3 regions of the Klebsiella sp. MISC125 genome follow, and region 3 is predicted to be linked to each of the others. Evidence: predicted binding sites of a transcription regulator. Region 3 holds the regulator's gene; each other region holds the start of a gene.
What was found. Region 3 encodes LexA, which represses DNA repair genes until DNA is damaged. Its sites were predicted from a motif close to TNCTGTATGTACATACAGNA; they were not measured.

Region 1 (2,271 bases), 860 kb from region 3:
GGCCTGTCAGGTAGCGGTGAAGCAGAACATGAAAATTGAGCTGCCGGAAGAAATCTTCGGAGTTAAGAAGTGGGAATGCGAGGTTATCTCTAATGATAATAAAGCTACTTTTATCAAAGAGCTGAAGCTGCGCGTGCCGGATGGCGACGAGGTTCCATTCCGCGCGGGTGGTTATATTCAGATTGAATGTCCTTCGCACAAGGTCGCTTATGCCGACTTTGATGTACCGGACGAGTATCGCGGCGATTGGGATAAATTTAACCTCTTCCGCTACGTTTCTGATGTAAAAGAGCCGACTTTGCGCGCTTACTCAATGGCTAACTATCCGGAAGAGAAAGGCATTATCATGCTTAACGTGCGTATCGCGACGCCGCCGCCGAAAGTACCTGACGCGCCACCGGGTATCATGTCCTCGTATATCTGGTCGCTGAAAGCGGGCGATAAGGTGACGATTTCCGGGCCTTTTGGTGAATTCTTTGCCAAAGAGACGGACGCGGAAATGGTCTTCATCGGCGGCGGTGCTGGAATGGCGCCGATGCGTTCGCATATTTTCGATCAGCTTAAGCGTCTGCACAGCACGCGTAAAATTAGCTTCTGGTACGGTGCGCGTTCTCTGCGTGAAATGTTCTATGACGATGAATTCGAACAGTTGGCGCGTGAAAATCCGAATTTCACCTTCCATGTAGCGCTGTCCGATCCGTTGCCGGAAGATAACTGGACCGGCCATACTGGCTTTATTCACAACGTCCTGTATGAAAACTATCTGCGCGATCATCCGGCACCGGAAGACTGTGAATTTTATATGTGTGGCCCGCCGGTCATGAACGCTGCGGTGATTAAAATGCTCAAAGATCTCGGCGTTGAAGATGAAAACATCATGCTGGATGACTTTGGAGGCTGATGATGTTGACGGTATTTGTGGCGACCTTTGTTATTTTCGCGCTGGTTATTCTGGGGATGTCGCTGGGATACTTGATCAAGCGTAAAAGTATTCAGGGCAGCTGTGGCGGGATCTCCTCGCTGGGGATAGAGAAAGTCTGTGACTGCCCTGAGCCTTGCGATGCGCGTAAACGGCGAATAGCGCGTGAAGAGCAACGCCAGCAGAACCGAATTCTGTAATTTCTTCAGTTTCCACCCGGCCGAGCGTAGCGACGCCGGGTTATTCCTCATCACGATGTTCATCGCCGCTTACAACACATCTCTTCTCAATATCTCGATTTTTGCTGTATACTTGTCCAGTGGTCAGTGAGGGCTAACTATGCGCAAAATCATCCATGTTGATATGGACTGTTTCTTCGCGGCAGTGGAGATGCGTGACAATCCGGCGCTGCGCGATATTCCTATCGCCATTGGCGGTAGTCGGGTACAGCGTGGCGTTATCAGTACCGCCAACTATCCGGCGCGTAAATTCGGCGTGCGCAGCGCCATGCCGACGGCCACTGCTCTCAAACTTTGCCCGCATCTGACCCTGCTACCCGGTCGTTTCGATGCTTACAAAGAAGCCTCAAATCATATCCGGGAGATTTTTTCCCGCTACACTTCGTTAATCGAACCGTTATCTCTGGATGAGGCCTATCTTGACGTCAGCGACAGCGTACTTTGCCTGGGCTCAGCGACGCTGATGGCGCAGGAGATCCGTGAAACCATTCATCGTGAACTAAATCTGACCGCCTCCGCCGGAATTGCGCCGGTAAAGTTCCTCGCTAAAATCGCCTCGGATCTTAACAAACCCAACGGCCAATTTGTCATTGCGCCGCATCAGGTGGCGGAGTTTGTCAAAACGTTGCCGCTGTCGAAAATCCCTGGCGTCGGCAAAGTTTCTGCCGCGAAGCTGGAAAGCATGGGGCTGCGAACTTGTGAAGATGTGCAAAACAGCGATCTGGCGATGTTGCTTAAGCGCTTTGGTAAATTTGGCCGGATATTATGGGAGCGCAGTCAGGGCATCGATGAGCGAGAGATCAACAATGAGCGGCAGCGTAAATCAGTTGGCGTCGAGCGCACTTTGGTGGAGGATATCCACGAGTGGGCGGAGTGTGAGTCGATTATTGAAAATCTCTACCCTGAGCTGGAACGACGTCTGGCGAAGGTAAAGCCGGATTTGCTGATTGCCCGCCAGGGAGTCAAACTGAAGTTTAATGATTTCCAGCTCACCACGCAGGAACATGTCTGGCCCCGGTTGAATAAAGATGACTTGATCAGCACTGCTCACAAAGCCTGGCAAGAGCGACGAGGTGGCCGGGGAGTGAGGCTGGTGGGGCTGCATGTGACGCT
Region 2 (2,271 bases), 2.4 Mb from region 3:
TACTCATTGCGAACGTGAGGATTTTCTCACCATCAAATGATGCGTAAGGCAAACTTTCGATCACTGCAATTTCTTGTTCCGAATTCAATGAGTTCATGAATTCTGGGATCTTATATTGAATATGCGGAGCGATCAAAACGCCGTCATAGGCAGGTGCTACGCTAAAGAAATTCTCAACACCAACGGCACTGATTAAGAGATCTAAACTCTGAGTATCGGCTATTTTTTGCATTTTTCTGGCAATAATTCCTGCCGTTTCGCCGAACAGGCAACATATTAATAACTTTTTCACAATTTAATCCTCGGTGAGATACCGAAGCTACATTATTCCTCCATGGCTGATGAAAATGCGCGATACGTCAATATTCTAATACTAATTGATTAGACGGCATCTTCACTATCACAGAAGCCAGAAACAAAAGCTTCTGTGATGTTGTGAATGATCGGATATGGCTATTGGGTTACTTTTTTTTGCGTGAAATCACGAAGCGATCGTCAACGCGCGTGAGCTTTGCTCCATTGGTACAGTGCTCAATGGCAAAATTAAAAAACTCATCAGAGTCGAGTTCAAAATCCAGTTCGATTTTAATGGCTTCACTGGATTGCAGAAGTTGCTTTGCCTGTTCCAAATCACTGGCCTTGACTATTCCCATCTCTTCACCTCGTTTTAGCGCTGGTGGCGTCCGGGCTTCATCTTACGGCCTAAGTTTTACAATCATGCGACACTGGCGTTTTATTTCTGCGAGATAAGTTTTTCGGCCTTACGTAACACGATCACCATCGCTTCAGGAGACCCGATAGCGATGGTAGCCAGTGCAATCTTAATCAACGTTAGTGAAGTAGTCTCGTGCGACTGCCTCAACGTTCTTTGCATCAATGCCCGTCTTCTCCGTGATCGAGGCAATGAACGGCTTGAACTTCTCTGTCATCACATGGCCACCGTCCCAATGAGCGACGTAGAAGCGGCACTGATAGCGATAAAAGTGGAGAGTGGTGTCTCCTAACGTGTAATACATAAGAATCTCCCGTTCAGTATGTCGGATGGATCGCCACAATTTGTGAGCAAAGAGCCGATTGGCAAATTCTATCCTCCTCCCAATTGACCGAAATTTCCAGAGAGCAATACAAACCATCGGGAATACGTATAGGGGCCCCTACACAATATCGACGATATGATTAGCGTACGGATGCTAAATTCTCCACAACTTCAATGTGTTCACGTTAATGCCCTGCATGTGGCTTGATTAACGCCATTGAAGTATTGATACTGTATATAAATACAGTATATGCAGGTGAGTTTATCATGATGTTCTACAAGCCGGTTGAATTGCGTCAGGTCATATCAATACCGTTGTTTAGCGATCTTGTCCCGTGTGGGTTTCCCAGCCCGGCGCAGGATTATATTGAGAAGGGGATTGATCTCAACGAGCTTTGTATCAGCCATCCTGCGGCGACCTATTTTGTGATGGCGACAGGCATGTCGATGGTTGATGCCGGTATTTATGAGGGTTCGCTACTGGTGGTGGATCGCAGCCTGAAAGCAACGCATGGCGATATCATCATTGCCTCGTTGGCCGGTGAATACACGGTCAAACGCCTCTGCACGCATCCCGTGATGCAATTGATGCCGATGAACCCTGATTTTCCTCCGATTGAACTACACGATGGTGGTGAAGAGCTGGAGATTTTTGGCGTCGTCACGTTCAGCATTAATCGGTTTCGCTAATGTTTGCCCTGGTAGATGTGAATTCATTTTACGCCAGCTGTGAAATGGCCTTTCGCCCCGATTTGCGCGGGCGTCCGGTGGTGGTATTAAGCAATAATGATGGCTGCGTGATTGCCCGAAATAGCGAAGCTAAACGGCTTGAGATCCCCATGGGCGCGCCGTATTTCAAAGTGAAATCTCAGTTTGAGCGTTACCAGATCGCGGTATTTAGCAGTAACTACGCACTGTATGGCGATATGTCGCACCGTGTAATGACCCTTCTTGAAGAGCTGGCCCCATCAGTTCACCAATATTCCATTGATGAAGCATTTGTGAATCTCACCGGGCTTAATCGTCCAGGGGAACTCGAGGCATTTGGTCGCCACGTGCGAACGACATTACTCCAGTGCACTGGCTTGACGGTAGGTGTGGGAATTGGGCCGACTAAAACACTGGCTAAGCTGGCTAATTATGCAGCGAAAAGATGGCCGCAAACCGGAGGCGTTGTTGATCTCTCTTTGTTGGCCAGGCAGCGAAAACTGCTGGCTCAGGTTGAGGTCAGCGAG
Region 3 (2,271 bases):
ACCACTGGGTTAACTCGAATCGTTAAAGCAGCGGGGTATTCCTGGAAAGGATTCCGTGCGGCGTGGATCAATGAGGCCGCATTTCGTCAGGAAGGCATCGCTGCCATTATTGCCGTGGTGATAGCCTGCTGGCTGGATGTCGATGCCATCACGCGCGTTTTGCTGATTGGCTCGGTCCTGATAGTGATGATAGTTGAAATTATTAACAGCGCGATCGAAGCGGTTGTTGACCGTATTGGCCCTGAACATCATGAGTTGTCTGGCCGCGCGAAAGATATGGGTTCTGCGGCGGTCCTGTTGGCGATTATTATCGCGTTGATCACATGGGGAACGCTGTTGTGGGCAAACTACCGCTAAGTCTTGCCATAGCGGCTCGCAAAACGGAAAGAAACTCCTGATTTTTGTGTGAAATATGGTTCCAAAATCACCGTTAGCTGTATATACTCACAGCATAACTGTATATACACCCAGGGGGCGGAATGAAAGCGTTAACGACCAGGCAGCGAGAGGTGTTTGATCTCATTCGGGATCATATCAGCCAGACGGGCATGCCGCCGACGCGTGCGGAGATTGCTCAGCGCTTGGGGTTTCGTTCCCCAAACGCGGCGGAAGAACACCTGAAAGCGCTGGCGCGTAAAGGCGCAATCGAGATCGTTTCCGGTGCCTCCCGCGGTATCCGTCTGCTGACGGAAGAAGAAAACGGCCTGCCGCTTGTCGGCCGCGTCGCAGCAGGTGAACCACTGCTCGCACAGCAGCACATCGAAGGCCACTACCAGGTCGATCCGGCAATGTTTAAGCCGAATGCCGATTTTCTGCTGCGCGTAAGCGGAATGTCGATGAAAGACATCGGTATCCTGGATGGCGACCTGCTCGCGGTACATAAAACTCAGGATGTGCGCAATGGCCAGGTTGTTGTGGCCCGCATTGACGATGAAGTCACCGTGAAGCGTCTGAAAAAACAGGGTAACGTCGTCGAACTGCTACCTGAAAACAGCGAATTTACCCCGATCGTGGTGGATTTACGCCAGCAAAGTTTCACTATTGAAGGTCTGGCTGTCGGCGTTATCCGCAACGGCAACTGGCAGTAACCTCTTCATCTCGCAGCATCATCTGATGCATGGTGCTGCGCTGTTTTCCCTCTTCATTTGGGCTCTTCCCCATGCTTTTTAACGCCGCCGATAAAGCCCTGTGGCGCTTAGCGCTGCCCATGATTTTCTCCAATATCACCGTTCCTTTGCTGGGGCTGGTGGATACCGCCGTTATTGGTCATCTTGATAGTCCGATTTATCTGGGCGGCGTTGCGGTTGGCGCGATGGCGACCAGCTTTCTCTTCATGCTGCTCCTGTTTTTGCGCATGAGTACTACGGGTTTGACGGCTCAGGCATTCGGCGCGAAAGATCCGCAACGGCTGGCGCGTGCGCTGGTGCAGCCGCTGGGGCTGGCACTGGCTGCCGGGATAGCCATCGTCCTATTCAGAATGCCGTTAATTAATCTGGCGCTGCACATCGTCGGCGGCAGTGATGCGGTGCTTGAACAGGCCCGCCGTTTCCTCGAGATTCGTTGGCTGAGCGCTCCGGCATCTCTGGCAAATCTAGTGCTGCTGGGCTGGCTGTTGGGCGTGCAGTATGCCCGTGCACCGGTGATCCTGCTGGTTGTCGGCAATGTACTCAACATCGTGCTTGATTTATGGCTGGTGATGGGCCTGCATATGAACGTGCAGGGCGCAGCTCTGGCGACCGTAACAGCTGAATACGCCACCTTTTTCATCGGACTCGTTATGGCGAAGCGCGTGCTGGTACTACGGGGCGTTTCGCTATCGATGCTGAAAAACGCCTGGCGCGGCGATGTGCGTCGTCTCCTTGCGCTGAACCGCGACATTATGCTGCGCTCGCTGCTGCTACAGCTATGCTTTGGGGCGATGACGGTATACGGTGCCCGGCTCGGCGCTGATGTTGTAGCGGTCAATGCGGTGTTGATGACGATGCTGACCTTTACCGCCTACGCGCTGGATGGTTTCGCCTACGCCGTGGAGGCGCACTCCGGGCAGGCTTACGGTGCCCGCGACGGCAGCCAATTGCTTGAGGTCTGGCGTGCGGCCTGCCGTCAGTCAGGCATGGTAGCGCTGGCGTTTGCGCTGATTTACAGCCTTGCTGGCGAGCAGATTATCGCCTTGTTAACGTCGCTCCCTTCTCTGCAGCAGCTTGCCGACCGCTATCTCATCTGGCAGACAATACTGCCGGTCATTGGCGTCTGGTGCTACTTGTTGGATGG

Region 1: a site for LexA is predicted at 1,222-1,241, ahead of dinB (DNA polymerase IV). Genes of this name have one in related genera too.
Region 2: a site for LexA is predicted at 1,266-1,285, ahead of umuD (translesion error-prone DNA polymerase V autoproteolytic subunit). Genes of this name have one in related genera too.

The regions. Positions count from the first base shown of each region.
Region 1 covers NZ_CP180448.1:4,938,885-4,941,155, reverse strand. Annotated here, with positions in the region: gene nqrF (NADH:ubiquinone reductase (Na(+)-transporting) subunit F) at 1-901, shown strand, start outside; gene nqrM ((Na+)-NQR maturation NqrM) at 904-1,119, shown strand; gene dinB (DNA polymerase IV) at 1,259-2,271, shown strand, end outside.
Region 2 covers NZ_CP180448.1:3,434,190-3,436,460, reverse strand. Annotated here, with positions in the region: gene ACMYSL_RS16315 (PTS sugar transporter subunit IIB) at 1-292, opposite strand, end outside; gene ACMYSL_RS16310 (hypothetical protein) at 462-653, opposite strand; gene ACMYSL_RS16305 (hypothetical protein) at 822-1,016, opposite strand; gene umuD (translesion error-prone DNA polymerase V autoproteolytic subunit) at 1,304-1,726, shown strand; gene umuC (translesion error-prone DNA polymerase V subunit UmuC) at 1,726-2,271, shown strand, end outside.
Region 3 covers NZ_CP180448.1:5,802,958-5,805,228, reverse strand. Annotated here, with positions in the region: gene ACMYSL_RS27190 (diacylglycerol kinase) at 1-357, shown strand, start outside; gene lexA (transcriptional repressor LexA) at 480-1,088, shown strand; gene dinF (MATE family efflux transporter DinF) at 1,160-2,271, shown strand, end outside.